Regions from separate parts of the Pseudoalteromonas sp. MB47 genome, predicted to be linked through region 1. Evidence: predicted binding sites of a transcription regulator. Region 1 holds the regulator's gene; each other region holds the start of a gene.
The links. Region 1 encodes sigma-54, which starts transcription at its own class of promoters, with help from an activator protein. Its sites were predicted from a motif close to GTTGGCACGNNNNTNGNNT; they were not measured.
Positions count from the first base shown of each region.

Region 1 (8,121 bases):
CGGCTTAACCATAATTGCTATTGGTACCAGCTTACCAGAGCTAGCGGCTTGTATTGCAGGGGTTTTAAAAAACGAAGACGACTTAGCACTTGGTAATATCGTTGGCTCAAATATTTTCAATTTACTCGCCGTATTACCTCTTGCGGGTATTATCAACCCTTCAATTATTGACCCTTCTGCGGCAAACCGCGATGCACTTATCATGATTGCAGCAACCGTTGTATTGATTGCCATGTCATTGAACTTTAAAGGTGCTCGTCGTATCAATAGAGTAGAAGGTGGCTTCTTGTTAGTCGCATTTATTGCATATCAGGGCTATATTTTCAGCCAAGTAGGATAATTAATGACACAACCTAGCTTTATCGCGCAGGGTAAGCGCGTACTCGAAATTGAAGCACAAGCTTTACAAGAAATTGAGCAATATATAAATCAAGATTTCGATAATGCTTGCCAATTAATGTTCCAATGTACAGGTCGTATTATTGTGATTGGTATGGGCAAGTCTGGCCATGTAGGTAATAAAATTGCAGCAACCCTTGCAAGTACTGGCACTCCGGCATTTTTTGTTCATCCTGGCGAAGCTAGCCACGGTGATTTAGGCATGATCACCCGCGACGATGTGGTGATGTGTATTTCAAATTCAGGTGAGACCAGCGAAGTACTCAGTATTATCCCTGTTATCAAGCGCATTGGCGCAAAAATGATTTCATTAACAGGCAACCCAGACTCAACAATGGCAAAACTGTCTGATGTTCATGTGTGCATCAAAGTTAGCCAAGAAGCGTGTCCGTTAGGCCTTGCCCCAACGGCAAGCACCACTGCAACCTTGGTTATGGGCGATGCAATGGCGGTTGCGCTACTAGAAACCCGTGGTTTCACTGCCGACGATTTTGCACTTTCGCACCCTGGTGGCAGCTTAGGTAAACGTTTATTACTTACATTAGATGATGTGATGCACGCAGGCGACGCAACGCCAATCGTTAGCGAAACCCAAAGCATCAAAGATGCATTGATTGAAATGTCAGCCAAGGGCCTTGGTATGACCGCAGTGATTGGTGCAGATGAAAAGTTAGCCGGGTTATTCACTGATGGTGACTTACGCCGTATTTTAGAACAGCGCATCGATATCCATAGCACGGCAATTAGCCAAGTGATGACCCGTTCATGCACAACGGCTCGCCCTGACATGCTTGCGGCTGAAGCTTTAAATATTATGGAGCATAAACGTATTAATGGTTTAATTGTGGTGGATCAAAGCAACACACCAATTGGTGCCCTTAATATGCAAGACTTATTAAAAGCAGGAGTTCTCTAAGCAATGACATTCGCCGAACTATACCAGCCCCTGAGCCCTGATGTGAGTCAGCGTGCTCAAAAAATAAAACTATTAATCTGTGATATTGATGGTGTTTTTTCTGATGGTCGAATTTATTTGGGTAATAATGGCGAAGAGCTTAAAGCATTCAATACTAAAGATGGTTTTGGTATTAAAGCACTCATTAATAGTGGCTTTGAAGTGGCAGTGATTACTGGCCGCCATTCACAAATAGTTCAGCAGCGAATGACTAGCCTAACAGTTCAGCACATTTATCAGGGACAAGAAGATAAGCTGATTGCTTATCAAGAGTTAAAGGATAAACTGGGGCTGACAGATGAACAGATTGCCTATATTGGTGATGATGGTCCAGACTTACCAGTTATGGAAAAAGTTGGCTTTGCTGTCGCAGTAAACGATGCACACCCGCTTATCAAGAAGCTGGCTCATTACACCACATTATTACCGGGTGGCTTTGGAGCCGTGCGTGAATTAACTGATTTACTGATGTTAGAAAACGGCAAGCCGTTAACTAGCGATGGAACCAGCGCATGAATATAGCCCGTATTTTACTGAGTATTGTTTTTGTCTGTTGCATGGTGTGGTTATGGTACCCGTACTTTAACCAGTCAACTGATACAATAACTAGTGAAGACGAGATCATCGCAACACCTGATTACACTGCCGTTGCTCTAAAGCAAACAGCTTATGACGAGCAAGGTAAAATTAGTCATAAAGTGGCAGCTGCAAAAATGGAGTTGTATCAACAATTAGGGTTTACCTTTTTTGAACAACCTATTTTTACTATTTATAGCGATCAGCAAGTTTGGCAAGTAAGAGCCAAAGAAGCTACTTTATACGAAAATGATCAGCTGATTTTTGAAGGGGATGTAGTTGCTAAAAACTTAACCCATAACGGTATGATCGAAGACATAAAAGCAGAAAATATTAATGTCGACATTGATAAAATGACGATGTTTTCAAAGCAACCTGTAACACTAACAGGACCGAATTTAAAAATTACCGGTAAAGGCTTAAAAGCCGATTTAAAAGCCGAAATTGTTGAGTTAACTAACCATACACGAACCATATACTATGACCAATAAACTGAAGAAATTACTCCTGATCCCAAGCTTATTGATTGCCTTTTCGGGCGCAGCTGCCGAGCAAACAGGCGCTCAAATTAGCATTAGCTCAGATCGCCAAGTCGGTAAACTAAAAGATGGCGTTGGCATATTCGAAGGTAACGTAGAGATCGTGCATGGTGATCGTCGCATTACAGCAGAGCGACTTGAGGCACATGGCGGTGACACCGAAGGTACAGTCGAATTAATTATCGCTACAGGCAAACCAGCTTACTTCGAAGAAAAGCAAGCTGATGGTACCGTGATGAGCGCCAGCGCCGAAGAAGTTCGTTATGATGTTGCGAAACGCTTCTTAACACTCAATGGCGAAGCTGAAGTCACTCAAGCGGGTCAAAAAGTAACGGCAAAAAGCATTACCTATGATATGGCTCAACAGCTGATCAGCGCAGAAAAAGACGAAAACTCAACAGATCGTGTACACACTATTTTAGTGCCTGTAGAAAATAAAAAAGACGATAAAGGCCAACCATGAGCACATTAAAAGCAGAGCTTTTAGCTAAAAGCTACAAAGGCCGCCAAGTGGTTAAAAATGTCGGTCTTGAAGTTGAAGCGGGCAGTATTGTTGGCTTGTTAGGGCCAAATGGTGCAGGTAAAACCACCACCTTCTATATGATTGTAGGCCTCGTACCAAGCGACAAAGGAAAAATAAGCATCGATGATAACGATATCACGCTTTTGCCAATGCACAGCCGTGCGCGCTTAGGTATTGGTTATCTACCACAAGAGTCGTCTATTTTTCGAAAATTAACAGTTTACCAAAACTTGATGGCCATATTAGAGACCCGCAAAGATCTTAACAAAACAACGCGCGAAGAGACTCTTAACAACTTATTAGATGAATTTAGCATTCAACATATTCGCGATAGCCAAGGTATGGCACTGTCAGGTGGTGAACGACGCCGCGTTGAAATTGCACGTGCATTAGCCGCTAATCCTAAATTTATCCTTTTAGATGAGCCTTTTGCTGGTGTTGATCCTATTTCGGTGTTAGATATAAAGAAAATTATTGAGCACCTAAAAAATCGTGGTATTGGTGTACTTATTACTGACCATAATGTTCGAGAAACCCTTGATGTTTGTGAAAAAGCCTACATTGTTTCTCATGGGGAGCTAATTGCATCAGGCACACCTGAGCACGTATTAGCTGACCAAACTGTACGTGATGTTTATCTAGGCGAGCAATTCAGGCTGTAACCATTACGCCACCGACTAGAGCATCTGCTAGACTTATACAATGACAATAAATCGATAACAGTGTCCTCACCGTTACCGATAACTTAAAAAGGATTGTTAGGGATACATGAGGCAATCATTACAGCTGCGCATGGGCCAGCAACTTACAATGACTCCACAACTGCAACAAGCCATTCGCTTGTTGCAGCTCAGTACATTGGATCTCCAGCAAGAAATTCAAGAAGCGCTTGATAGTAATCCTCTGCTTGAAGTGGAAGAAGCGGATTACAACGAAGAAAGCATCGGTAAGAATGAGCAAAAAGCGGAGTCTGACGATGTACAAGTCAGCGCGTCTGCCGACGAAGCACCTAGCGAATTCGAGCAAGAAAGCAGTGATGCTCTGAGTAAGGATACGGTTAGCGATGACTTAGCTATGGATGTTACGTGGGATGAGTACATGAGTGCCGCCCCATCAACATCGTCTGGGCCAATGCCTGAAGACGAGTCTATTTACCAAGGTGCTTCAACAGAAACACTGCAAGAATATTTAATGTGGCAACTACAGCTCACACCATTTAGTCCTACCGATGAAGCGATTGCCGTTGCCATCGTTGAAGCTATCGATGACTCAGGTATTTTAACGGTTAGCTGCGAAGATATTGTCGAAAGCTTTAATCAAAATAATGATGAAGAAGAAATCGAACTCGATGAAGTTGAAGCTGTCTTAAAAAGAATACAGTTATTCGATCCAGTTGGTATCGGCGCGCGAAGTTTACAAGAGTGCCTGTGTATACAACTTCGTCAATTCGATGCCAATACGCCATATTTAGCTGAAACTAAAATGGTTTTATCTGAGCATATCGAATTATTAGCAAGTCGCGACTATCGCACTTTAATGAAAAAGACTAAGCTTAAAGAAAACGAGCTTAAAGAAGTGATGACGCTCATTCACAGCTTAAATCCTAAGCCTGCGGATAGCATAGTACGCGAAGAATCTGAGTACGTCATACCCGATGTATCAGTGAAAAAAGTGAAAGGCCGCTGGGTAGTCGAGTTAAACCCAGATTGTATGCCAAAAATTAGAGTGAATAGCCAATATGCAGCGATGTCTCGCTCTGTTAAATCAAGTAGCGACAGCCAATTTATTCGTTCTCACTTACAAGAAGCAAAGTGGTTTATTAAGAGCTTAGAAAGCCGTAACGATACTTTACTAAAAGTGACCAACTGTATCGTGCAACAACAGCAAGCTTTCTTTGAACATGGCCCAGAGGCAATGAAGCCAATGGTGCTAAACGATGTCGCTGAAATGGTCGAAATGCATGAATCGACGATTTCTCGGGTTACAACACAAAAATATATGCATACCCCAAGGGGAATTTTTGAGTTGAAATATTTCTTCTCAAGCCATGTCAGCACCGAAAATGGTGGTGAGTGTTCTTCTACAGCAATTCGCGCTTTAATCAAGAAGTTAGTTGCTGCAGAAAACTCGGTTAAACCATTGAGTGATAGCAAAATTGCAGATATATTGGCTGAGCAAGGAATTAAAGTAGCTAGACGTACAATTGCAAAATATCGTGAGTCTCTAGCAATACCTCCGTCTAATCAGCGTAAAAGTCTGATTTAGACGTTTTACATAGAAGGAAAATGCTTATGCAACTAAATTTAACTGGTCGTCACGTAGAAGTCACTGATTCATTAAGAGACTATGTAAACACTAAGTTCGCAAAACTAGAAAGGCATTTTGATCATATTAATAATGTTCATGTCATTTTAGATGTAGAAAAATTAAGCCAAAAAGCAGAAGCAACTTTACATGTAAACGGAGGCGAGTTGTTCGCTTCTACAGAACATCAAGATATGTACGCAGCAATTGACTCATTGATCGATAAACTTGATCGCCAAGTCATTAAGCATAAAGAGAAATTAGCTCGACATTAAATTATGAAACTTAGTTCACTTACTAATCAGGACTGCAGCAAAGCTGCGGTCCTTTTTAATAGCAAAAAAAGAATTCTTGAGTATATTAGCGAGTTAGCTCACCAGCAGTTTCCTCATTTATCTCAACAAGATATCCTAGATGCTTTTCTGAACAGGGAAAAGTTAGGTAGTACAGGTATCGGCCGAGGAATAGCTATTCCCCACGGTCGAATGAGTGGTGCTGATGAACCTCATGCATTTATTATTGTCAGTGAATCTCCCATCAATTTTGATGCGATAGACAATCGTCCCGTTGATATTTTTGTCGCACTCATCGTACCAGATGGCGATTGCCAGTTGCACTTGAAGACCTTGTCAACAATTGCTGATAGACTTAAAGATAAAGATTTTTGTAAACAGTTGCGAAGTGCTACAAGCGATCAGCAACTATTTCAAGTAATTGCATCAGAGGCATAAATGGAATTAATAATTATCAGCGGTCGCTCAGGCTCGGGCAAATCGGTCGCTTTACGAGTTCTTGAAGACTTAGGCTACTATTGTGTTGATAATATTCCTGTCAACCTACTGCCTTCGCTCGTGCGAAGTGTTTCTGATAATTATGACAAAATTGCCGTCAGTATCGACGTACGTAACTTACCGAAAGAGCAGCAAGAGTTTAATGATATTCTTGAGTACCTGCCAGGTTTTGCAAACCCAACACTATTCTACCTAGATAGTGATGATCAAACCCTAATTAAGCGCTTTTCTGAAACTCGCCGTTTGCATCCATTATCGATTGATTCTTTACCGCTTGATCTTGCCATTAAACAAGAAAAAATCCTGCTTGATGTGCTGATCACCCGCGCTGACTTTATGATTGATACCACTGATTTGAGTGTTCATCAGTTAGCAGAATCAATTCGTGAAAAGATTTTAGGTAAGAAAGATAAAAAACTGATTATTACGTTTATGTCGTTTGGTTTTAAGCATGGTATTCCAAAAGAAGCTGACTACGTTTTTGATGCACGCTTTTTACCGAACCCACACTGGGAGCCTGATTTGAAGCCACTAACCGGTCTCGATCAGCCTGTCAGGGATTATTTAGCTAGCCACAGCATAGTGCAAAAGTTCACTTGGCAGATTCAAACCTTTGTACAGACTTGGTTGCCACATCTAGAGCGCAATAACCGCAGTTACCTAACCATTGCAATTGGTTGTACAGGAGGCCAACACCGTTCTGTTTACTTAGCGCAAACAATTGGTGAAAGCTTTTCTAAAACTCATGCTAATGTAAAAATTCGCCACCGCGAACAAGATATCTAACTAGGCACCAACAATGCACGCTGAAGATACCTTTTTAATTCAAAACAAACTTGGCTTACATGCTCGCGCTGCGACTGTTTTAGCGCAACTAGCACTGCAATTTGATGCCAAAATTACACTTTTTCAAGATGAGAAAGAAGCTGAAGGCGACAGCGTGTTAGCGTTAATGCTCCTTGAAAGTAGTCAAGGAAAAGAGGTTCGTGTTGTATGCGAAGGTCCTGACGCTGACGCTGCATTAACGGCAATCGGCGAATTAATTGCGCAACGCTTTCACGAGCAAGAATAGCATTTGCTAAGACTTCAAGGTTTACGGTAAACTTACTTCGGATATTTAAAATTCCCTTTAAATATCCTACTTTTATATCGCTCGCTTTTCTAAATTACAAAACTCTTAATAAATTTATCGCAGTGCGACGATATCTCTGCAAATACACTACAAAGCAACTATGCTGTATTTGCATAGCCTATTTAAACTTTTTTCAGTTGTAAGGACGCCAATGCCAGAAGCCTTTGAACAAGATTACCCACTACAACAACTCAAACAAGTGACCAAGTCACTCAATAGTGGTCAATTTGTTCAAGTGCGCGGCATGTTAGCCAAAACGGCACCTTGTGATACAGCCCTTTTACTTGAGTCTTCTCCCCATAAAATTCGTCGTATGCTTTGGCAGCTGGTTGACCCAGATGTCCGTGGTGATGTTCTAGAGGAACTCTCTGAAGATGTACGTCTTGGCATTATTGCCCAGATGGAGCCTGAGCACATTGCTGCTGCTACAGAAGATATGGACGACGATGACTTAGGTGAGGTTTTACGTAGTCTTCCTGATACCGTATATCAAGACGTTGTTAGCGCGATGGACTCGCAAGATAGAGAAAGGGCAACTCAAGCGCTTTCTTATCAAGAGCGCTCAGCCGGAGCCCTGATGAACAGCGATACGGTAACCATTCGTCCAGATGTTACCCTAGATGTAGTTTTACGCTATTTACGCTTACGAGGTGAGTTACCAGAGGGTACCGATGATTTATATGTAGTTGATAAACATAACTGCTTTTTAGGGGCGCTTTCGTTAACCACGCTACTGACAAGTCCTTCTGATAAAGTTGTTCGTGATTTAATGGATGAAGACTGTGAGTCAATCCTAATCTCTATGGATGAAAGTGATGTAGCGCAACTGTTCGAGCGTCACAACTGGATTTCAGCCCCTGTTGTAGATGATAACGCTCACTTGCTTGGTCGTATTACCATCG
Region 1 covers NZ_VFBD01000011.1:97,092-105,212, forward strand. The annotation lists gene IMPJCBKJ_RS07260 (calcium/sodium antiporter) at 1-340, shown strand, start outside; gene IMPJCBKJ_RS07265 (KpsF/GutQ family sugar-phosphate isomerase) at 344-1,315, shown strand; gene kdsC (3-deoxy-manno-octulosonate-8-phosphatase KdsC) at 1,319-1,870, shown strand; gene lptC (LPS export ABC transporter periplasmic protein LptC) at 1,867-2,421, shown strand; gene lptA (lipopolysaccharide transport periplasmic protein LptA) at 2,411-2,932, shown strand; gene lptB (LPS export ABC transporter ATP-binding protein) at 2,929-3,654, shown strand; gene IMPJCBKJ_RS07290 (RNA polymerase factor sigma-54) at 3,761-5,257, shown strand; gene hpf (ribosome hibernation promoting factor) at 5,284-5,571, shown strand; gene ptsN (PTS IIA-like nitrogen regulatory protein PtsN) at 5,575-6,027, shown strand; gene rapZ (RNase adapter RapZ) at 6,028-6,873, shown strand; gene IMPJCBKJ_RS07310 (HPr family phosphocarrier protein) at 6,887-7,159, shown strand; gene mgtE (magnesium transporter) at 7,371-8,121, shown strand, end outside.

Region 2 (8,121 bases), on a different contig from region 1:
GTATAAATATTTTGCGTCAAAAAACAGACGCTTCGTAACCTTATGTAGCTTTAACACAAAGAAGGCAATTATTGTTCCAGCTCTGATTGTTTATCTTTAGGAGATTGAAATGGCAGGCATTTTAGACTCAGTTAACCAGCGAACTCAGTTGGTTGGGCAAAACCGCCTTGAATTACTATTATTCAAACTCAGAGGGCGTCAGCGCTTTGGTATTAACGTGTTTAAAGTAAGAGAGGTTTTGCAATGCCCGCCACTTACGAACATGCCAAAATCAAATGCCTATATTCGCGGTGTTGCGCATATTCGTGGACAAACTATTTCTGTTATTGACTTATCAATGGCTGTCGGTGGTCCTGCAATTGAAAACATAAAAGACAGCTTTATCATCATTGCCGAATACAACCGTTCAGTACAAGGGTTTTTGGTTGGTGGTGTAGAACGTATCGTAAATATGAACTGGGAAAAAATAATGCCACCACCTTCGGGAGCTGGACGTTATTCTTACCTAACAGCAGTCACAGAAATAGAAAACGAACTGGTTGAGATTTTGGATGTTGAAAAGATCCTAAATGAAATCTGCCCAGTGAACACTGAAGTTAGCGCAGATGTTGTTGGTGAAGGTGAGTTCCAGAAAGATTTAGGTGAAAGAATCGTCTTTATTGCTGATGACTCTGCTGTCGCGAGAAATCAAGTAAAACGAGCGCTTGAGCCACTTGGTGTACAAACTGAGCTTGCTAAAAATGGCAAAGAGGCCTTACTAAGACTAAGAGAAATAGCTCAACTTGATTGCCAGAACGATATTACTGAGCGAGTTGGCTTATTAATTTCAGATGTTGAAATGCCAGAAATGGATGGCTATACCTTAACCGCCGAGATAAAGGCCGATCCAAAATTATCACCTTTGCATGTGATCTTACATACTTCTTTAAGTGGTGTATTCAACCAAGCAATGATTGAGAAAGTGGGAGCTGACGATTTTATTGCTAAATTTAACCCAGATGAACTAGCGACTGCTGTAAAAAAATGGGTTCATTGTGATTAATAGTTTATAGGTGGTATTACTTTGGAAAATAAGCATTTACAACAAAGCGAATACGATCAATTTCGCTCTTTTTTAGAGCAACAATGCGGCATTGTGCTTGGCGATAATAAACTTTATTTAGTTAAAAGCCGTCTCGCTCCACTTATGGCGCGTTTTAATGTCGAGTCTTTATCGCAGTTGGTAAGTAAAACACTGAGTCCTCATGAGAGGCAGCTTCGTGCCGCTGTGGTTGATGCAATGACAACCAATGAAACGCTTTGGTTTCGTGACCAGTATCCGTTTGAGTTATTGAAAACGAAATTATTTCCTGAGCTTAAAGATGTGCGTAGACCATTAAAAATATGGTCAGCGGCAAGTTCATCAGGACAAGAGCCGTATTCAATTGCCATGTCGGTTGCCGAGTTTCAGTCAAAAAACCCAGGTGTATTAAAGATGGGGGCGCAAATAATCGGCACTGATATCTCTAATACCATGCTTGATATGTGCAAAAACGCTGAGTATGACTCGCTAGCGCTTGCGCGTGGTTTGTCGATGGAACGCCGTCAAAAGTTCTTTAAAGACAGCGGCAATGGAATGGCTCAAGTCATTGACCCTATACGTAAAATGGTCAGCTTTAGACACCTTAACTTACTGGATTCATACGCTTTAATGGGCAAGTTTGACATTATATTTTGCCGTAACGTGCTCATTTACTTCTCACCAGAGGTAAAAGCTAAAATTATCTCGCAATTTGCTCAAGCCCTAAACCCTAAAGGTTACCTCTTTTTAGGTGCGTCAGAATCAATGGCGGGCTTAAGTGATAGCTTTGAGATGGTTCGTTGTAATCCAGGCATCATCTACCAGAAAAAGTAAACCTTTCTTAGCAACCTAGTTCTTAGGTTGCTAAATTTATCTATTATTCAATATCTTACGCAAATAAAATATCCCCTTCATTATTGGCTTAGCTTTTGCATTAATCACTCTAGAGTCAATTTTTTGGAGATGGTTATGGCTATCAGTTTTGATAAAGCATTTGGTGTTCACCCCCATGCAATGTTGATCCGTTCACAACGCGCTGAGTTATTAGCGACCAATATCGCTAATGCTGATACGCCGGGCTATAAAGCGAAAGACATTGATTTTGCCTCGGCATTAAAAGCGGCAAAAAGCAACCAACAAGGCGGCAATAGCATGGTAAGAACCGATGCTAAACATATTGCCGGAGGCAGTCGTTTTGTTGGCGGTGCAGAAATGTTTCGTACGCCAAATCAATCAGATACAGGCGATGGTAACTCTGTAGATATACAAGTGGAACGAAACTTGTATGTACAGAACTCATTAGAGTATCAGGCAAGCCTGCAATTTATGAGTAGTAAAATTAAAGGCCTTAAAAAAGCCCTCGGTAGTCAAGGAGCTTAATCATGAGTTTATATAATGTTTTTGATATTTCAGGCACGGGTATGAGTGCACAAAATGTGCGCTTAAATACCACAGCAAGTAATATTTCGAATGCAAACACGATTAGCTCTAGCCAAGACCAGACATACCGAGCGCGCCATCCTGTTTTTGCTGCAGAGTTGACCAAAGCGTCAGCATCGCAAAGCAACCCTCAGGGCTCTTCTGTAGGCGTTAAAGTTTTAGGTATTGTAGAGAGCGATAAGCCGCTACAAATTGAATATAACCCGAATCACCCAAGTGCGGATGAAAATGGTTATATCTACAAACCTAACGTTAATGTTGTAGAAGAAATGGCAAATATGATTTCTGCCTCTCGCTCTTACCAAACAAATGTGCAAGTTGCTGATGCAGCTAAGCAAATGTTAAGTAAAACACTGTTGTTAGGACAACGGTAATCGAGGATAAGTTATGAGTAACGACATCAGCTCTGCATCATCATCCTATATGGATAGCTTGCGTTGGAATCAAAGCAATACGCAAACAACTGAGGAAGACAACAACACACTTTCTCAGGAAGATTTCTTTTCGTTGTTAACACAGCAGTTGTCGTTCCAGGATCCGAGTAACCCTGCTGATAACGATCAAATGATCGCGCAGATGACGAACTTTACTATGGCTGAAGGTATTTCAAACTTAAACGAGAAGTTTGACTCACTGACTGCATCAATGACATCAAATTCTGCGTTACAGGCTTCCACTTTGGTTGGTAAGCAAGCGTTATTAGAGTCTGACACCATTGACTTTGACGGTGAAAACCTTGCTAAAGGGTCGGTGGTTGCTGAGACAGCCGTTGAATCTTTAACGCTAAGAATAACAGATTCTTCAGGTCAATTAGTACGAACCATTGAACTAGGTTCTCAGTCTGCGGGCGCACTGCGTTTTGAGTGGGATGGTAAAGATAACGATGGCAATGTGCTCCCTGAAGGCGAGTATGACATCAGTGCTGAAGGCTTTGTAAATGGAGACTACAGCAGTATGCCTATGGCGACCTTTAAGAATATTGAAAGTGTCAATATTAATGGCGCAAGCGGCATTATCGTAAATACAAAAGAGGGTGCGGTTAGGCTAACTGATATAGCTGAAATCGCATAAGTATAAAAGGTTTGGGTTAGCTTAGGCTAAGAGATAGGTTAGAGGTGAGTTATGAGCTTCAATATTGCATTAACAGGCTTAGCAGCCGCACAAAAAGATTTAGACGTAACAGCAAATAATATTGCTAACGTTAACACTACGGGCTTTAAAGAGTCTCGTGCAGAGTTCGCTGATGTATACGCATCATCAGTATTTAGTTCTGGTAAAACAAAAAATGGTGACGGTGTAAGGACAACAATGGTGGCACAACAATTCCACCAAGGTTCACTCTCTTTCACAAATAACTCACTTGATTTAGCAATTACTGGTGAAGGTTATTTCGCAATGGCGAATGACTTAGGTGCACAAGATTTTACTTACACGCGTGCTGGTGCGTTCAAACTTAATAAAGATAACTTTATTGTGGATGCGAGCGGTAATTACTTACAAGGTTTCCCTGTTGATGAAGCAACCGGTGACACAACCTCTGTAAGCTTAAGTACATCTTCTGCGCTACAAATTCCAGATGCATCAGGTTCACCACGTGCAACCACGAATGTCTATTCGTCATTTAACCTTGATTCACGTGCCTCTGCGCCAACTGTGACACCATTCGATCCAGAAACAAGTGCAACTTATAACAGCTCTACATCAACAACGGTGTATGACTCATTAGGTGAACCGCATATTCTACAGTTCTTCTTTGTGAAAACTGATTCTACAGTGACTGGTAATGAAAATGAGTGGGAAGTATACGCTACATTAGATGAAAAGCCATTTGATGCAACAGGTGTTGAGCAAACCACAACACCTTATACACCATTATCAACTTTTCAGTTTGATGCCAGTGGCTTACCACAAAGTACAGATGGTACAGCGAATACTGATACAACATTTAATCCATTAACGTTACCGAGTGGTTTAGGTGCTGCGACAGGCCTTTCTGATTTACTTTCGAATGGTGCAAGTTTCCCTGATGATGTGACTATTAACTGGCGTGATGAAGCGGCAACAGCAAATAAAGTTCCAACTCAATACGCAAGTAACTTTGAAGTAAAAGCATTAGAGCAAGATGGTGCGACTGTAGGTCGTCTATCAGGAATTGATATCGGTTCTGACGGTAAAATTGTTGCGTCATACAGTAATGGAGATACGTCGTTCCTAGGTCAAGTTGCTATGGTGCGCTTCTCTAATTCACAGGGCTTGCAACAAGTTGGTGATACATCTTGGAAGAAGAGTTTAACGTCAGGTGAGCCGATTGCGGGTGAACCAGGTTCAGGTACTCTAGGTTCAATTAACTCATCAGCGCTTGAGCAATCAAACGTTAACTTAACCAATGAACTTGTTGACTTAATTAGTGCTCAGCGTAACTTCCAAGCAAATTCACGTGCGCTTGAGGTTAACTCAACACTACAACAAAACATCCTACAGATCCGTTAATCTTAACGGTTCTAAGCTTAATCCGACACGAAGGCTGCTTCCTCTATTGGCAGCCTTTTTTCATTCTTACTATTCATTTTTCTCTTCTATTTTAGCGTCAATTTTACTTTGGCACTTTTATTGCATTTCCTAATTATCGTATTTTTAGTGAGTCAATGTTATGGACAAAATGGTCTACATTGCCATGTCGGGTGCTAAGCAAAGTTTGCGAGGTCTTGAGCTCAAGGCCAACAATCTTGCTAATGCTAACACCACTGGCTTTAAAGCTGATTTTGCACAAGCTCGCTCTATGCAAGCCTTCGGTGAAGGTCTGCCATCTAGGGTGTTTGCAATGCAAGAACGCCCAGGATCTAATATGGAATCGGGTGGTTTTGTTGAAACTGGCCGTGAGCTTGATATCGCGATGAGCGACCGTGGTTGGTTGAGCGTACAAGATGCATCCGGCAATGAGGCGTACACCAAAACTGGTACATTAAACATTACTCCAGATGGCGCATTGATCACGAGCCATGGCCGTCAAGTAATTGGCGAAGGTGGTCCAATCATTTTGCCATTGCCTATTGAAAAAGTTGAGTTTAGTGAAGATGGCGCTATTCAGGTTCGCCCGCAAGGTGCGCCTGCTAACTTTTTGGAAGTGGTTGATCGCTTAAAAGTGATTGAGGCTGATAACACTCAGCTTGAAAAAGGCAATGACGGTTTATTTCGACCAAAAGAAGACATGTTGGTCAATGACCTTTGTGGTTTTTGTGACATTTCACCAAACGTAAAAGTATTGTCGGGAACGCTTGAAATGTCGAACGTAAACCCAGTGCATGAAATGGTCGATATGATCAGCAATCAACGCCAATTTGAATTACAAGTTAAATTGATGAAAACAGCCGAAGAGCTCGATGAGCGTCAAGATCAGCTGTTACGCATTGTTTAAGATGACTGAGAGGGTAGAGTTATGAATCCTGCATTATGGATCAGTAAAACCGGGCTTGACGCCCAGCAAACCGATATTTCGGTGATCTCAAATAATCTCGCGAATGCCAGCACGGTAGGCTACAAAAAAAGCCGCGCCGTATTTGAAGATTTACTATATCAAAACATTAACCAGCCAGGTGGCCGCTCGTCGCAAGACACTGAAATGCCGTCAGGCTTAATGCTTGGTGCCGGTGCCAAAGTGGTTGCTAACCAAAAGAACTTTTCACAAGGTAATATGCTTACCACTGAAAATTCATTGGACTGGATGATCTCAGGCCCAGGTTTTTTTGAAGTGCAATTACCAGATGGCAATATTGCCTATTCACGTAATGGTCAATTCACGACTGACGAAGATGGTCGCATTGTAACTTCCGGCGCGGGTTTTCCATTACAGCCAGAAATGAACGTACCAGACGATGCACAATCAATTACTGTTTCACAAGACGGTGAAGTATCAGTGCGTATTTCAGGTCAAGCAGAGAACGTGGTCATCGGTCAGCTCACCATTAGTGATTTTATTAATCCATCGGGTCTTGAGCCTATGGGGCAAAACTTATACACAGAAACCGCTGTGAGTGGCGCACCTGTGCAAGGTAATCCTGGTATCGATGGTTTAGGCACTGTGGTTCAAGGTTCCCTTGAAACCTCTAACGTGAATGTAACGGAAGAGCTTGTTAACTTGATTGAAACGCAACGAATTTATGAAATGAATTCAAAAGTGATTTCAGCTGTTGATGAAATGCTTAGTTACATCAATCAGCAACTTTAATGGGTAGGAGGCAGCATGCGTAATATTATCTTAGTCACATCAGCAGCATTGATGCTGGGTGGTTGTATGACAACGCAAAATCATCATGTGGTTCAGGATGACCCTTACTATGCGCCTATGTATCCGGAACCAAGTACTGAACAAGTGGTACCAACAGGTTCGTTGTTTGATAGTTATTCGGCAAATGACTTGTACTCAGATAAAAAGGCATTACGCGCCGGCGATATCATCACTGTTAAATTGCAAGAGTCTACCCAAGCAACTAAAGCGGCAAAAACTGAAACCGACAAAGAAACAGATGCTAGTTTAGACCCTGTTATTGGGCTTGGCGGAAACCCGGTTAACATTGGTGGCGACAGCATTCAGTTTGGTATTGGCTCAGGGGCATCGTTTAAAGGCGATTCAAAGTCTAACCAATCAAATAGCTTATTTGGTGATATTTCTGTCAATGTGATGCGTGTTTTACCGAATGGGAACTTGGTTATTCGTGGTGAAAAATGGCTCACTTTGAATACTGGTGAAGAATTTATTCGCCTAGAAGGTTTAGTTCGTCCTGAAGATGTGCAAGCAGATAACACGGTAACTTCCAATCGTATTGCTAATGCGCGAATTCAATACTCAGGTAAAGGGCAAATTCAAGAAACGCAAAGTGCAGGTTGGCTGTCTCGTTTCTTTAGTAGTTCGCTTTTCCCATTTTAGAGGAATAAAGTCATGAATGGGTTTAAATACATCATCGCTCTTTGCTTAATTAGCCTGCAGTTTTCTGCACAGGCTGAGCGAGTCAAAGATGTATCTATGGTTGAGGGCGTACGCTCTAACCAATTAGTGGGGTATGGTTTGGTTGTCGGTTTGCCTGGCACAGGTGAACAAAGCCGATTTACTCAACAAAGCTTTAAAGCCATGTTGAATGGCTTTGGTATCACCTTACCAGATAGCTTAAAACCTAAAATCAAAAATGTTGCCGCTGTGGCTGTGCATGCAGAGTTACCGGCATTTAGAAAACCGGGTCAAACCATTGATATTACGGTTTCGTCTATTGGTAGTGCGGGTAGTTTACGTGGTGGTACCTTATTACAAACCTTTTTAAAAGGGGTTGATGGCAATACCTATGCGATTGCACAAGGCAGCTTAGTTGTAGGTGGTTTAGGTGCTGAAGGGGCTGATGGTAGCCGTGTAATTATTAACACACCCACAGTGGGTCGTATTCCAAACGGTGCCATTGTAGAGCGTGCTATTAAGAGCCCGTTTATGCAAGGTGACTATATTACCTTTAATTTAAATCGCCCAGATTTCACAACAGCAAAACGCCTAGAGCAAACGATTAATGATTTAGTGGGGCCTGACAGTGCTCAGGCAATTGATGCAGCGTCAGTGCGAGTGTTAGCACCGCGTGATG
Region 2 covers NZ_VFBD01000031.1:337,039-345,159, reverse strand. The annotation lists gene IMPJCBKJ_RS19850 (chemotaxis protein) at 110-1,042, shown strand; gene IMPJCBKJ_RS19845 (protein-glutamate O-methyltransferase CheR) at 1,064-1,894, shown strand; gene flgB (flagellar basal body rod protein FlgB) at 2,030-2,440, shown strand; gene flgC (flagellar basal body rod protein FlgC) at 2,443-2,874, shown strand; gene IMPJCBKJ_RS19830 (flagellar hook assembly protein FlgD) at 2,888-3,571, shown strand; gene flgE (flagellar hook protein FlgE) at 3,623-4,990, shown strand; gene IMPJCBKJ_RS19820 (flagellar basal body rod protein FlgF) at 5,151-5,915, shown strand; gene flgG (flagellar basal-body rod protein FlgG) at 5,937-6,725, shown strand; gene flgH (flagellar basal body L-ring protein FlgH) at 6,741-7,424, shown strand; gene IMPJCBKJ_RS19805 (flagellar basal body P-ring protein FlgI) at 7,437-8,121, shown strand, end outside.
Region 2: a site for sigma-54 is predicted at 1,977-1,995, ahead of flgB (flagellar basal body rod protein FlgB). Genes of this name have one in related genera too.

Region 3 (8,121 bases), on a different contig from region 1:
GATAGTGATAGGGCTGCACTCCAAGAAGAAGTGTCGCAATTACAAACGCAAATATCAGAAACATTTGAAAATGCCACATTCGGTGGTAAACCTTTATTTGATGGTGAGCAAGTGTCGTTTCAGGTTGGCCCAGATGCCAATACTACACAATCAGTGACGCCATCTGATGGCAGTATTGCAACAGTTATTGCGGGAATCGATATTTCAACCCAAGCAGGAGCTCAAGCTGCGATTGATATTAGCGACCAAGTAGCTGAAGAAATTAACACGCAAAGAGCTGAGCTAGGCGCTTTTCAAAACACCTTGGCGAGTACGATAAAAGGTTTAGGCAACCAGCGAGAGAGCATTGCTGCGAGCCAAAGCCGAATAGAAGATACTGACTATGCAAAAGCCGTGTCTGATCAAGTAGCTAATGATATTTTATCGCAAGCATCGGTTGCCTTACGTGGTCAGGCTAATCGTTCAGCCGAATCTATATTAGGCTTACTTTAATTCTTTAGTATTAAATTTTAGTGCTAAGTGACTATTTTTTGGCGTTGATGTCAATAAATTGCCGCTTAGCGCTTGCATCCCTCTTAAACTCGCTTACAATTTAGAAATTAACTAACCTCGTGGTAACTGTGGTTCGCCAATAATGATCTTAATTTTAGACAATAATAATAATCGTGCGATAGGTTTACATGCAGCACTTACCTTCATTGGTGAAACTGCACAATTAGTTGATGAGACTTCATTACAGTCTTTTTGTGAAAAACATCAACAGCAAGAATGCATGGTCATTCTTGGTGCTTTACAGCAGCTAAATCACGAGGCTGTGATCAAACAGTTTCCTGCCATTCCGTTTTTATTAATTGGTGAAACACTCAAACCGCTGCTAAGTATTGCTAATGTAGTAGGTTTAATTTGTGAGCCATTTAATCATGATGTAACTACTCAGCTATTGCATGATTGTCAGCAATATCAGCGCATGCTACCGGGTGACCATAAACAAGCGAAATCTAACAAATCATTTGATGGTTTAGTCGGTGAAACAGAAGTTGTAAAAGATGTGCGCTTTTTAATTGAGCAAGTAGCAAAAACCGATGCCAACGTGCTGATCTTAGGTGAGTCAGGCACAGGTAAAGAAGTTGTTGCACGTAACGTTCATTTACTCTCTAAACGCAATACCGGGCCATTTGTGCCGGTAAACTGTGGTGCTATCCCTGGTGAACTACTTGAGAGTGAGCTATTTGGCCATGAAAAGGGCGCGTTTACGGGCGCTATTTCTGCGCGAAAGGGGCGTTTTGAATTAGCGCAAGGCGGTACACTGTTTCTAGATGAAATTGGTGATATGCCTTTGCAAATGCAGGTTAAACTACTGCGTGTGTTGCAAGAACGTAGCTATGAGCGAGTAGGGGGTACAAAGCCTATTCAAGCTGATGTACGCATTATTGCTGCGACTCACCGTAATCTTGAAGAGATGATTGAAAAGGGCGACTTCCGTGAAGACCTTTTTTATCGTTTAAACGTGTTTCCAATTGAAAACCCTTCGCTAAGTGAGCGTGCCGACGACATTCCTCTACTTTTAAAAGAGTTAATGCGTCGTGTGAACGAGCAAAGTGGTACAACGGCAAAATTTACTGAGCGTGCGATTCAAAGCTTAAAAGAGCATGCGTGGCCGGGGAATATTCGTGAGCTTGCTAACTTAGTTGAGCGCATGGTGATCATGTTCCCAGACAAAGTGGTTGATGTACCAGACCTACCAGCTAAATATCGTTATATTGAAGTTGAGGCTTATGAGCCTGAGTACCCTGAAGAGTTGATGGAGCGAGATGCTTTCAACGATATTTTCAGTACCGGCTTTAGTGATTATGATGAGGAAGAGCTTGATACCCCAGCAACAACGGCTGACTCAGGTTTATTACCAGATGAAGGAATTGAGCTCAAAGAATACCTAGCTGAGCTAGAAATCAGCTTAATCAGCCAAGCATTAGAGCGCTACGATTATGTTGTTGCACGTGCAGCAGAAATTTTAGGTGTTCGCCGCACCACACTGGTCGAAAAAATGAAGAAATATAACCTAACGCGCGATTAAGCCGCGTTAGGTTTCTTCCTCGGTTTTATCTCTTTAATATTCACTAATTATCTCAGCTTTTCTAAAACAATCATTACTGTGGTCGTTAACCATGCCACAGGCTTGCATATGCGCATACACAGTGGTTGGCCCTAAAAACTTAAAGCCGCGCTTTTTTAAATCTTTGGCGAATGCTGTAGAGGCTTCAGTAATAGCCGGGTAATCCTCTAATTTATCAAGATTGTTTACCAATGGTTTGCCACCAACAAACTGCCATTGGTAATTTGAGAAACTACCAAACTCTTTTTGAATCTCAATAAACCGTTGCGCGTTATTGATAGTGGCGGTGATTTTAGCGCGATTACGAATAATACCTTCAAACTGCATTAATCGTTCGACGTCGTCTTCGGTCATTTTGGCAACCTCTTCGACAACAAAGTTTTTGAAGGCACTGCGATAGCCATCACGCTTTTTAAGTATGGTATACCAACTCAGTCCCGCTTGTGCTGACTCTAAGGTTATAAATTCAAATAAGCGGTGATCATCATATAGTGGCACCCCCCATTCTTGGTCATGATAGGCCACATAATCTTCTTTGCTGGTATCGAGCCATGGGCAACGACAATGGTGTTCTTTTTGCATTATTCCCTCGCGATTGTCATTTTTTTGTCAGTGTTGTTTTGTCTTTAATTTATTGAAATAAAACAAAAATAAATTTGGTACGGATTGTGCATTTAGCTAGGTAGACACGATTTTTTGAGTATCGATTATGGCCTTAGCAAATGTCCTAAAACCACAATTTATCACAGCCAAACAATATAACCCATGCTTACAACAAGAAGAGTATGTGGGTGAATTGAGTGAGCTGCGCCAACAAGCCAGTTGGTTAGGTCATTTGGTTGATACCATGCCTGCGGGTGTGGTGGTTTTGGATGGCCGAGGTATGATCGCAAAAGCCAATCAAATCGCCATTGATATGCTAGGAGAACCCCTTGAAGGTGAAAAGTGGTTTAGCGTAATTCAACGCTCATTTCGACCACAGCAAGACGATGGACATGAAGTATCACTTAGAGATGGGCGTTTAATAAAGCTTGATATTACTGCGCTTGCTCCAGAGCCTGGGCAGTTAATTTTAATGACAGATTTAACTGAAACCAGGCGCTTACAAAAGCGAGTTGCACATATGCAGCGCTTAAGTGCGCTTGGCAAAATGGTCGCTTCGCTTGCTCACCAAGTCAGAACACCGTTATCAGCGGCCATGCTGTATGCCGCAAATTTAGGCTCAAAGCGATTGCCAGAAAGCTCGCGTGGCAACTTTCATACGAAGCTAATGTCGCGTTTAAAAGATTTAGAAACCCAAGTGAACGATATGCTGTTATTTGCCAAAAGTGGTGAGCAACAAGTGGTCGAAAGCGTTTCAATGCAACAGTTACTTAATGAAGTAAAAGCCGGTGCTGATGCTATGGTTGCACAAAATAACAGTGAACTTAGCGTGAACTTGCCTGAGCCAGATATTGAAATTATGGGTAATAAAACTGCTCTGGCGAGTGCTATTCAAAACCTGATCCACAATAGTATTCAAATTATTGGCTCTGAGGCTGTGGTAACCCTGAGTGCCGAACGTGACGAAACTAGCGAAAACTGTGTTCGTATCAGTGTCAGTGATAATGGCCCAGGTGTTGATTTACGTCATGCCAACAAATTATTCGAACCTTTTTACACTACCAAAAGCCAAGGCACGGGGCTTGGACTTGCAGTTGTAAGTTCAGTCGCCAATGCGCACCAAGGACGGGTTGAAGTGACTAATAATGCTCATGGGGGAGCATGTTTTAGTTTGATCTTGCCAATTAGTGCAGAACCAATCTCAGCGGAGGCAAAATGAATACTAACTCTATTTTAGTCGTTGAAGACGACGCAGGCTTACGAGAAGCACTGATCGATACCCTTGAAATGTCGGGTATTGATTGCGTTGCTGCAGATAGCGCTGAACAAGCGATGATCTTGCTTAAGCAAAATAGCTATTCATTGGTTGTTAGTGATGTGCAAATGGGCGCCATGAGTGGCCTTGACCTATTACGTAGCATTAAACTTAATTATCCTGAGCTGCCGGTATTAATGATGACAGCCTATGCCACCATTGATGATGCTGTAGAAGCAATGCGTTTAGGTGCGATTGATTACATGGCAAAGCCGTTTGCTCCAGAAGTGCTCCTTAATATGGTGAGTCGTTATTTGCCTGAAAAGGAAAAAGAAACCGATGGCCCAATCGTTGCCGATCCATCGAGTATTAAGCTATTAGAGCTCGCGAGCAAAGTTGCCCGCTCAGATGCCAGTGTCATGGTACTCGGCCCAAGTGGCTCAGGTAAAGAAGTGTTGGCTCGTTTTATCCATGATAAATCAAATCGTAGCGATGCCCCCTTTGTGGCTATTAACTGCGCTGCTATTCCTGAAAACATGCTTGAAGCAACCTTATTCGGTTACGAAAAAGGGGCGTTTACCGGCGCTATTCAAGCATGTCCGGGTAAGTTTGAACAAGCTCAAGGTGGCACCATCTTACTTGATGAAATCACTGAGATGGATTTAGGCTTACAAGCAAAATTACTGCGTGTACTTCAAGAGCGCGAAGTAGAGCGCTTAGGCGGTCGTAAAACCATAGAGCTTGATGTTCGCGTACTTGCTACAAGTAACCGAGATTTGAAAGAAGCGGTGAGCGAAAATCTATTTAGGGAAGATTTATATTATCGCTTAAATGTATTCCCGCTAATGTGGAAACCATTAGCCGAGCGTCCTGGTGACATTGTTGTGTTGGCTGAGCATCTAATTGAGCGTCATTGCCTGAAAAGTAAAGAGCCTATAGCTCAACTAAGTGAGGGTGCGAAACAAAAGCTGCTATCGCATGCTTGGCCAGGTAACGTACGAGAACTTGATAACGTTATTCAACGGGCATTGATATTATGCGATGGGAATAGTATTCATCAAGATGATGTCTTTATTGAAGAGTTGCTTACGGCGGATATCAAGCCAGTCGCTACGCCACCACACAACGCTCCGGTATATCAAGAACAGCCTGTTGAAGTTAATCTAGATACCGTACCGCAAGTGAGTGAGCAGGGTAATTATAAAGACGAGCTGAAAGACAAAGAGCATCGTATTATTTTAGAAACCTTAGCGCGCTGTAATGGTAAGCGTAAAGAGGTTGCAGAAACCTTAGGTATCAGTCCGCGCACGTTACGTTATAAACTGGCGCAAATGCGAGACTTGGGTATCGCCTTACCTGCATAAACTCCTTCCAAAAAGTTAGTCAAACAAGCTCGCATTTTTGTGAGCTTGTTTGCTGTCAAAACTCTGACAAGTAAATTTATTCTGTTAAGTTGTTGAAAATGTTGATTTTATTTTGTGGCACGGTTTGTGCTTTATCAGTGCATAAGTAAACTGCATTGTCAGAGAGTATTATGAAAGTTCAAAACAGCGCATTATTTCAAGAAATGCAATCTATGGCTTCAGAAGTTGGTCGTAGTAACTCAATTAATAATTTACCAACACAAACTCAGCCAACTTCATCGGCACAGTTTGGTGATTTACTTACCAATGCACTTGATACAGTGAATGGCTTACAACAAGAAGCAAAACAAAAAGTAACCGCGCTTGAAATGGGCGATCGCAGTGTTTCACTTGCGGACGTAATGATTGCTTCGCAAAAGTCATCAGTTGCCTTTGAAGCGACGGTACAGGTTCGCAATAAACTTGTTGAAGCTTATAAAGAAATCATGAACATGCCTGTGTAACTAGGTAGTGGAGAATTATTGTGGCGCAATCTAATCAATCAACTGATCTAGCCTTAGCAGGCGGCGGTATCGATGCAACCGATACTGACGATCAACAAGAGCAAAAGTCAGGCTACCTAAGTGCCTTAAATGGTGTAGACGTTTTACGCCAGGCTACTTTAGTGATTGCTTTAGCAATCTGTTTGGCTATCGCAATTTTTATTATTATTTGGGCTCGTCAGCCAGATATGCGTCCGCTTGGCAAAATGCCAACGGAAGAGCTTATTCAAACGCTGGACTTTTTAGACGCTCAAAAGATTGATTACGAACTTGATGGTAACGTCATCTCTGTTGAAGAAGGTGAATACCAAAACATCAAATTATTGATGGCTCGTGAAGGCCTAGAGCAAGCGCCAAGCTCAGGTACTGACATCATCATGCAAGACATGGGGTTTGGTGTAAGCCAACGCCTTGAACGTGAACGTTTAAAGCATGGTCGTGAGCAACAGCTTGCACGTACCATCGAAGAGCTAAAAAATGTTACTCGCGCCAAAGTACTTTTAGCTATTCCAAAAGAAAACGTATTTGCTCGTCGTGAAAAACAACCTTCAGCGACGGTAGTACTAACCTTAAAACGCGGCCGTACGCTTGATGGTGAAGAAGTTGACTCAGTAGTTGATATTGTTGCCTCAGCAGTCCAAGGTTTATCGCCAGAGCGTGTTACTGTTACCGATCAAAATGGTCGTTTACTGAATTCAGGTTCACAAAACTCACTTGCTGCTCGCTCTCGTAAAGAGTATGAAATTGAGCGTAAGCGTGAAGAAGAATACTTAAATAAAATCGATAGCATCCTTATTCCAGTTGTAGGTTTAGGTAACTACACAGCGCAAGTCGACTTAAATATGGATTTTAGTGCAGTCGAAGAAACACAAAAACGTTATAACCCAGACTTACCCGCTGTGCGCAGTGAAACCACTTTCGAAGAAAACAACATTGGTGGTCTTGCGGTGGGCATTCCAGGTGCGCTAACGAATCAGCCGCCAGTTAACTCTAATATTCCTGAGGTCGCTGGCCAAGGTAGTGCGGGTTCAGCAACGAACCCAAGTCGTTCGCATAAAGAAGCAACACGTAACTACGAACTTGATACCACAATTTCGCATAAGCGCCAGCAAACCGGTGTTATCCGCCGCATCAGTGTGTCAGTTGCCGTTGATTATGTACCACAAGTAGGTGAAAACGGTGAGACAACTATGGTTCCTCGCTCTGTCGAAGCATTGTCAAATATTCGTCGCTTACTACAAGGTGGTGTTGGGTTTGATATGCAACGCGGTGATGCACTTGAAGTCGTCACAGTGCCATTTGTAAGACAAGATACAGGTGAAGCGATTGAAGTTCCACTTTGGGAGCAAGATTGGTTCATGAAGATGCTACGCTTAGCATTAGGTGCACTGGTTATCATCGTACTTATTGTCTTTGTTGTAAGACCTATGCTGAAACGTCTAATTTACCCAGACGATACACTAGAAGAATATGATGAAGATGCATTAAGTGCAGGTGTAGATATTGGTGATAGCACGCTAGATATGCTAAATAAAGACTTTGACTCTGCTGCTGTAGGATTCTCAAGTGATGGTACACTACAGCTGCCAGACTTACATGGCGATGAAGATTTACTCAAAGCAGTTCGTGCATTGGTTGCAAATGAACCAGAACTGTCTTCTCAAGTAGTGAAAGCGTGGTTAACAGAAGATGACTGATCAAGAACAAAAACAATTACCACCGGCGTTTGATGTTGATAAATTAGACGGTGTTGATAAGGCGGCAATCTTATTGCTGAGCTTATCAGAAGAAGATGCTGCGCAAATCCTTAAGCACTTAGAGCCAAAGCAAGTGCAAAAAGTGGGTATGGCAATGGCTGCGCTAGATGATTTATCGCAAGCGAAAATTAGCGCAGTCCATAATTTGTTTATTGAGCAAATTCAAAGCTTCAGTACCATTGGCTTCCAGTCTGAAGACTTTATCAAAAAAGCCCTTACAGCAGCGCTTGGTGAAGACAAGGCAGCCAGCCTTATTGACCAAATTGTTATGGGCTCAGGGGCGAAAGGTCTTGATTCATTGAAGTGGATGGACTCAAAGCAAGTGGCGAATATCATTCGCAACGAGCACCCGCAAATTCAAACCATTGTTTTATCTTATTTAGAGCCAGAACAATCAGCGGAAATCTTGTCGCAATTCCCAGAAAAAGTGCGTTTAGATTTAACCATGCGTATTGCAAACCTTGAAGAAGTTCAACCAGCAGCATTG
Region 3 covers NZ_VFBD01000031.1:289,803-297,923, reverse strand. The annotation lists gene IMPJCBKJ_RS19625 (flagellin) at 1-492, shown strand, start outside; gene IMPJCBKJ_RS19620 (sigma-54 dependent transcriptional regulator) at 635-2,074, shown strand; gene IMPJCBKJ_RS19615 (DNA-3-methyladenine glycosylase I) at 2,108-2,695, opposite strand; gene IMPJCBKJ_RS19610 (ATP-binding protein) at 2,823-3,935, shown strand; gene IMPJCBKJ_RS19605 (sigma-54 dependent transcriptional regulator) at 3,932-5,335, shown strand; gene fliE (flagellar hook-basal body complex protein FliE) at 5,506-5,838, shown strand; gene fliF (flagellar basal-body MS-ring/collar protein FliF) at 5,859-7,574, shown strand; gene fliG (flagellar motor switch protein FliG) at 7,567-8,121, shown strand, end outside.
Region 3: a site for sigma-54 is predicted at 5,449-5,467, ahead of fliE (flagellar hook-basal body complex protein FliE). Genes of this name have one in related genera too.

Region 4 (8,121 bases), on a different contig from region 1:
CGCCCTTTCCTGTGAAATCTACGTCATCAGCAAATGCTTCACATGCAGTTTGATTTGCATCTGGGTAAACAAGCTCAATATCATCATTTGAGAAACTAAACGCTGTTTGTGGACCGAAGCTTGCTGGTTGCACAATTGCTTCTTCGCCATTAATTGTACCGCTACCAATTGACTCTGCACCTGTCGGGTGAGTCATTGCACCTACTGAAAGAGCATTTTCAGTTGTACTTGGACCACCAACGATGAATGGATATGCGCCATCGTTACCAGCAGAGATAACAACGTTTGTGCCAAGTTTAACCGCTTGGTTGATGAACAGGCCAACTGCATCGTTGGCAATATCACCGTAATCGCCACCTAGAGACATATTGATAACATCAACACGGTCACTAATGTCGCCATTGCCATCAGGGTCCATTGCACTTTCAAGTGCGAGTAGTTGTGCAAGACCAGGACAACCGCTATTACATACCGAGTAAACAAATAAATCTACGTTTGGCGCGATGCCATTAACAGAGTGAGAAACGTGTGTACCGTGGTTAGTTGTTACATCAATTGGATCATCGTCGTAATTGATGTAGTCATAACCACCTAATACTTTACCTTGAGGCCAATCAACCGACGCAGGATCAGCAATAGCTGCAGCATAGGCTTCATCCGTACCCGCACCACCAAAGGCTGTATGAGTGTAGTCAATACCTGTATCAAGCACAGCAACGCGTACACCTTCACCTGTTGCTAAACCATTTGATACTAAAGGCGTTGCTTCAATATAGTCAGCGCTGTCAGCAACATGCAATTCATAATCATATACTGGGTAAATACCCTCAACTTGAGAATTTGATAGTAACTTAGCAACATCTTGCTTATTACCATTAACTACGATTGAGCTAACTAGAGTCGAAGTTTTAGCAACAACCTGAAGAGGTAAATCCATGCTGTTGATTGCTTGCTCTACACTTGCTTGTGCTACTTTTGCTTGCGCTTGAATCGACGCAACGTCTGCACCCATTGTTTTTGCGTTAATAGATGCTGGAGCATTAAGTTTTACAAGCCAGCTTGTTGCTTCACTGCGAACTTTTTGTTCTTTTTTAGTGACAGCGCTCGCTTTAATTAATTTTTTGCCGGCAAGATTATATTTAGAAAAGTCATTGGCTTGTGCACTAGCGCACATTGCACTTGTTACAGCCAAAGCAACTGCAGTTCTTTTTATTAGATTATTAGACATGGGTTCCCCTGGGATATGTTATGTTATCGTCTAAATAGTGATTGAAACAAAGTTTCAACCCCAATATAAAACGTAAACACAAACAAGAACAACATTTTAGTTACAAAACAATTACATTTATTTGAGAGTGAAATACACAAACAACCACAACTTACTGTTTATAAATAATTTTATATAGTAAAGAACAGTTGTAAATATTTGTAAATGAAAATTATGTGTTGAGTTTTAATAAATAGAGTACTTTCAAATGAATTCAGAAGTTATCAACATTCTTACCATGGCAAAGGTGATTCAAACTGCTGTTGCACCCGTCTTTTTAATTACCGGTATTGCAGCAACATTAGGCGTGCTTTCCAACCGCTTGGCGCGTATTACCGATCGAGCGCGACAGTTAGAACGCAAGCTTAAAGTCAGTACCGATGAAGACTTCAATAAGTCGCTTACAACGGAGCTAAGGGCACTGTTGAAACGCTCTCGCTGCATCCATATTGCATTTAGTCTAAGTGTACTCAGTGCCTTATTAGTATGTGCTGTGGTTATGTGTCTATTTTTATCGCATATTCAATCTATCAACTTGAGCGTGACAATTGCTAGCTGCTTTGTGGCTGCTATGGCGCTTTTGATATGTGGATTTTTATCTTTACTATGCGAGGTTTTCTTAGCAACAAGAAGCATGCGCCGCGGCATGATCTTCGCTGATATTGATATAAATGATTAAATTAAACTTAAGTTAAGATTAACCGCAATACACTTGAATATTATATTGAGCTAAGATAAAACTCAGTTAGTTTACTTTTATGACATCTTAAGGGGCAAAAGGAATGAAATTAAAACAATTAGTAGTGGGTGCAATGCTTTCAACAATGGCACTAGGCGCTTCAGCAAATTCTGTATTTGAAGAGCCAAGCGATGCAATCGAGTATCGTCAAGCAGCATTTTCAATGATCCGCGTACAAATTGGTGACATGGGCGATATGCTAAAAGGAAAAGTACCTTTTGATGCAGAACGTTTTCAAAAGCGTGCCGACAATGCAGCGGCATTATCTAAAATGCCTTGGGAAGCTTTCGTAGCGGGTTCTGATAAAGGTGATACATCTGCGCTTGCAGCTGTATGGAGCGACAACGAAACCTTTATGAAAAAAGCAGTTGCTTTCCAACAATATGCTGATGAGCTAGCAGTTGCAGCGCAAAGTGGCGATAAGAAAGTAATCGGCAAAGCATTTGGCGCTTGGGCTAAAGGCTGTAAAGATTGCCATAAGTCTTTCAAAGACTAGTTAAAAACTTAAACTAAAAAGGCGCTTATTAGCGCCTTTTTTAATGTCTTATACCAATTAGCTTAATTAAGTGGTCTATTTTGAGGCAATAGAACCTCGTTGATAGCAAGGCAAAAATTTCGTTATTTAGTTTGTTCTAAATCAGAAATTTTTAACGCAGGTAGCGACAGGTTTTATCCCTCAAAATGATTAAGTATTATTGCGGATTGGTATTAGATTACCTAGCCAAGCAAATAGCTGAGCGGCTCTGCACCCCAAGTCGTAAATAGCACCACTAAGCACACTGCAAAAATAACAAAAGCTATCAACGGTGATTTAGTAACAGGCTCAGTAACCGCAACTTGCTCACTATTGCCCGTTAGCATAGGCTTCACTAAGTTCTTACCCTTAATGCGGTAAATCACAATCGCTAATACATGCAACACAATGGCATACAACAAAATATCAAAGTTTAAATGATGGAGCCAACCCGCAAACTCTACGGTATCTGAGGATACATGCGCCACCAGCGGGCCATCCGTTAAAATATCGTCACTGGTCATTAAGCCAGAGGTTAACTGTACGATGAGTAGCGCAAAAAAGGCTATCACCATATAACTACCCGCCGCGCCATGACCCGCTTTATGTTCATTGCTTGTAAATGACTTAATTGCAGCAACAGGAGAGTGAATAAGTGCAGAGAGCTTTGCCGTTTTACTACCAATAATACCCCAAACAAGACGTGTAATAATAAGCGCTAGAGTGAAGTAGCCTGCAGTAAAATGCAGCTCCAACATACCTTCTTCAGCACTAAAATAGAGGGTTGCGATGGCGGCAACTAATAACCAATGGAAGCTTCTTATAAAGCCATCCCATACTTTAACTTTTGACATTGTAACTTTCCCTTTAAAAGATGCTAATGATTTCAGCAACAGGCTCGGCTATACATTATTGCAAACTTCAGTTATTTTGACACACCTCTATTTCAGCTGTTTTGATCTGAGCCATAACAACAAACATGAGCGATAAGATGCATAAATCAACAATAAGAGCCTTGCTAAAAGGTTTTTTCGACATGCTCCCCTTATGCCTTGCGGTGCTACCTTGGGGAATTTTATGTGGCTCGTTAGCTGTTCAAAATGGCTTCAGTGCCCTAGAAACACAAGCTATGTCGTTGTTGGTATTTGCAGGTTCAGCACAGCTCGTTGCGATTGAATTAATGGCAGGCAATACGCCGCTTTTAACTATTTTATTTACCACACTCATTATTAGCTCACGGCACTTTTTATATGGTTTAGCTATTCGCCACAAAGTCATAGATCAACCCTTTCGTTGGCGACTGCCAGTGAGTTTTGTACTAACCGATGAATTATTTGCTTTTTCGCACCATCGCAAAGCGTACCGAACGAAAGTACGCCTTATTTATGCACTCAGTGCCGGTTTTAGTTTTTATATTGCATGGAATATCTGGACCTTGCTAGGTATTGTCGCAGGAAGCCTCCTTCCCGATTTAACACACCTAGGTCTTGATTTTGCCATCGCTGCCACGTTTATTGCTTTAGTTATTCCGGGTGTAAAGAACTTTGCAACACTGGCTACTGTGATCACCGCAGGCATTGTTGCAACGCTATTAAAAAGTCAGGGCTTTCAACTTTGGCTTGTCACCGCGGCTCTTATCGCTATGACAGTGGGTTACCTAATTAGTCGCTGGCAAGCAAAAGAGGAGCATACACAATGATGATCACCATTTTATTAATGGCGTGTATCACCTTCTTCACACGTTACTTATTTTTACACCGCGCATTACCATTTAAAGTTGGCCCGAAAATGCAGCAATTTTTAAGTTTTAGCGCCCCTGCCGTACTCACCGCAATTTGGGTGCCCATTGTGTTTATTAATGACGAAGGGATAAATCTAGATTGGCAAAATCCTTACCTAAGTGCTGCTGTTGTGTCTGTTATCGTGGCCTATAAAACACATAACATATACTACACAACACTGGCAGGAATGGGATTATTTATAATTTTAAGTTAGCTGCGATGCTTATCCCCAAGTAAGAAAAGCCGCTGATTAAAATTTACCCTTTTAGAAAAATGCCAAGCAAGTTAGAATCAATGCAACAATAATAAAAAGTTATCACTATGAGCGAATTTCACCAACTCTCAGCTACCAGCCTACAAGGCCAAACCGTTGACTTTTCTGATTTTGAAAACAAGGTCGTACTTGTTGTAAACACTGCAAGTAAATGTGGCTTCACTCCACAATATGAAGGCTTACAAGCACTGCATGAAAAGTATCATGAGCAAGGCTTAGTAATAATTGGTTTTCCTTGTAACCAATTTGGTAAACAAGAGCCTGGGGACGCGAAGGAAATTAAAGAAGGCTGCCTCATTAACTACGGCGTTAGCTTTTTAATGATGAGCAAAGTCGATGTGAATGGCGAACATGCTCACCCTGTTTTTAGATACCTAAAATCAGAGTTACCGGGGTTTATCACCCGCAAAATAAAATGGAACTTCACCAAATTTTTAATTGGTAAAGATGGCAAAGCAATTAAGCGATATGCGCCACTCACAAAGCCTGAACAGCTCGAATCAGACATAGCAGCTGCACTGGGCAAATAACAAAGTCTAAAAGCAATAAAGAGGCAAATTGCCTCTTTATCTAAATTTATGCTTAGTCGTTCAAGTACTCGTCAAAGTCGTCATCGCCTAAGTTTCTACGCAAGCGTTTTTGTTCAAGATAGTCTTCCAACTTCTTCTTAACGCGTTGCTTTTTCTTGTCGTGTTGATTACGCCCGACCATTTCGTACTCGTCTTCAACAAAATCGTCATCTAGCGCGTCATAACTAAATGTCTTACCCACAACCCACTCCATAAAGTGTTTGAGACCAATTCTTGAGATTAAAATTTGCTCGATGAATTGGCAAAGATTAAAAAGCTCAGTAGTAATTTAGTATCTAAAAAACCACCAAAATAAAGCCATACACCCATGCTAAATAGGTCATATGTCAATATTGTGAATAAATAGCGCTAAATTTGATTTCTGAAAAGTGAGAGTTTTTTATCGTTTCGATAAGAGTCATTTATGCATGTGTGTTTTTTAGTTAATTTGACTAAAAAGTGGTTAAAAAATTATTGACCGCAATTTTCAAAAAATCATAAAAACACATCAAACCATTGAATTAATTGAACTTATAAATTATGGCATTCAATTTGATTATGTATTTGTGTCATTTCAAACAGGAAAGAAAAAAATGAAAAAGTTATTGTTAGTAAGTTCTTTATTTATCGCTACCGGCGCAATGGCTCATAACGATAATGATACAAATATTTCATTCAGCGGTGAGCAGTGTGATGTTGAATTTATAAATGATGTACGCATTACACCAAGCGAGTTAGAAGTATACACAGCCGATAATCGCACTATGAAAATCATCGATCAACACACTTTATATATCGATGGTCAAAGCGTGTCGCTTGATGCTTCACAACAGCAAGCAATTGCAGATTACTCAGACAGCTTACGCAGCCAACTTCCTGAAGTAGCAAATATCGCACTTGATGGCGTAAAAATAGCAGGTGTGGCCATCGAAGAAGTATCAAATGCTTTCAATATTGATGGCCTAAGCGACATTTCAGAATTAATGGACGATATCAGTGTAGAAGTGCAAAACGCTTTCTATCAGCAAGGTGCGTTCACCATGGGTCAGCAAAATTTCGAAAAATTTGGCCAAAACTTTGAAGACCAATTCGATGAGCAAATCGAATCGGCTGTCGAGTCAGCCATGATGCAATCGATGGGCAGTATTTTAGTGGCGCTAGGCTCTGAGCTTTTAGGTTCAGGTGGCGACATGGATGAATTTGAACAACGTATGGAAAACATGGGCGCACAAATCGAAGCACGCGTAGAAACACAGGCAGCTCAACTTGAAGAGCGTGCAGATGCATTATGCGGCAGCTTTGCTGATATCGCTCATAAAGAGCAAGAGTTAGTGGTGCTAGTACCAGAGCTAAAAGAGTATCAACTATTTACTTTCAAACAGAATGCTGAGTAATTGACTAATTAACATCCCTGAACCAAAACACTTGGTCCTTTCGCGCAGAGCTTGCTCTGCGCTTTTTTATTTTTTGGCCAGCACAGTCAGCTGCGATAACGCTTTAATCGCCTGCTCTAAACTCTCAGACCAAGGCAAGCCATAACTTAAACGAAAACAGCTACGGTACTTTTTACCCGCTGAGAATATCAACCCCGGAGCAATACTGATCCCCGCCTCTAGTGCCAGATGAAATAACTTTACCGCATCATATTGGCTACCAAGGTCAACCCAGATAACACAGCCCCCTTGCGGGTTACTTATACGCGCACAACTTGGCATATATTGCTGCAGGCACCAAATCATACGTTCTTTATTGGTACTTAAGCGCTGTCTAAGCAAACGAATGTTACGGTCGTACTCACCGCTAGCTATAAACTCATACAAGGTCCACTGGTTTATAAGTGGCGCAGAGCAACTAAGCGCGCGTTTGTGTCGCCTTGCTTGTTCTGCAAACTTACCGGCAATGATCCAACCAATGCGGTAACTAGGTGCGGCTGTTTTTGAAAACGACGCGCAGGTGATCACTAAGCCCTTTTTTGAATAAGCTTGTGCAGGCGTGGCGCGCTTAGCTGTAAAATGTAAGTCGCCATAAACATCATCCTCAATAAGCACCACGTCACGCTGCTCTAAAAGTGCCACTAATTGCTCACGCTTGGCATCAGGCATAAAACTGCCAACTGGGTTATTTAATGAGGTTGAAAACACACAGGCTTTTATATCATGTTCATCGAGTGCTTGAGCCAAGTCATCTAGCCATATTCCTTCATCGGGGCACAGCGGTATTTCCAGAGCCTTTAAACCTAAGCTTTCAATTAACTCGATAATGCCAAAATAACAAGGCGACTCGATAGCAATAACATCACCGGGTTTAGCCACACACTTAAGGGCAATCGCCAGTGCCTCTTGAGCACCATTGGTGATAACTAATTCATCGCTATCAACCCCAATACCAAAGTCCAGATAGCGATGAATTAGCTGTTTTTTAAGTGGTGCAAAGCCATCCATCGGCCCGTAATTAATTGCCGATGCGCCAGCTAATGTCATGACTCGGCGCATTGTTCGTGCCAGTGCTTTATCTGTCGGTGCAGCAGCCACAGGGTTGGCGATACCAAATGGCACCACATTAGCTTTGTGGATAGCGCTGTAGACTTGCTCAATCAAGCCTTGCTTATTGACTGTGGTAGGCTCTCGACTGAGCCTAACTCGCTTTGGTCGAGACTGATTTAACTGTGATGACTTTAAAAAGTACCCTGACTTTTCTCTGGCTTCGATCAGCCCTTGCCCTTCAAGTAATTGATACGCTTGCTTTACAGTAGGAATACTGATGTTGAGCTTGTCTGCCATTTTTCTGAGCGAAGGTAACTTTTCACCCGGTAATAACGAACCTTGCAAGCAAAGATCTCTAACTAGCTGAATAACTTGTTGATATAAGAACTCACTGTTACTACGACTGATAACTTGTGACATAGCCCACCAAACTGTATAGGTTGCATTTCTAGTTTTCTGTATATGTTAAGTATACAGAAGAGGATTAAAATGAA
Region 4 covers NZ_VFBD01000030.1:20,443-28,563, reverse strand. The annotation lists gene IMPJCBKJ_RS17880 (S8 family serine peptidase) at 1-1,228, opposite strand, end outside; gene IMPJCBKJ_RS17875 (DUF2721 domain-containing protein) at 1,476-1,946, shown strand; gene IMPJCBKJ_RS17870 (cytochrome c) at 2,050-2,502, shown strand; gene IMPJCBKJ_RS17865 (cytochrome b/b6 domain-containing protein) at 2,724-3,374, opposite strand; gene IMPJCBKJ_RS17860 (AzlC family ABC transporter permease) at 3,512-4,219, shown strand; gene IMPJCBKJ_RS17855 (AzlD domain-containing protein) at 4,216-4,515, shown strand; gene IMPJCBKJ_RS17850 (glutathione peroxidase) at 4,623-5,105, shown strand; gene IMPJCBKJ_RS17845 (hypothetical protein) at 5,158-5,346, opposite strand; gene IMPJCBKJ_RS17840 (YggN family protein) at 5,738-6,538, shown strand; gene IMPJCBKJ_RS17835 (PLP-dependent aminotransferase family protein) at 6,605-8,047, opposite strand.
Region 4: a site for sigma-54 is predicted at 5,684-5,702, ahead of IMPJCBKJ_RS17840 (YggN family protein). Genes of this name have one in related genera too.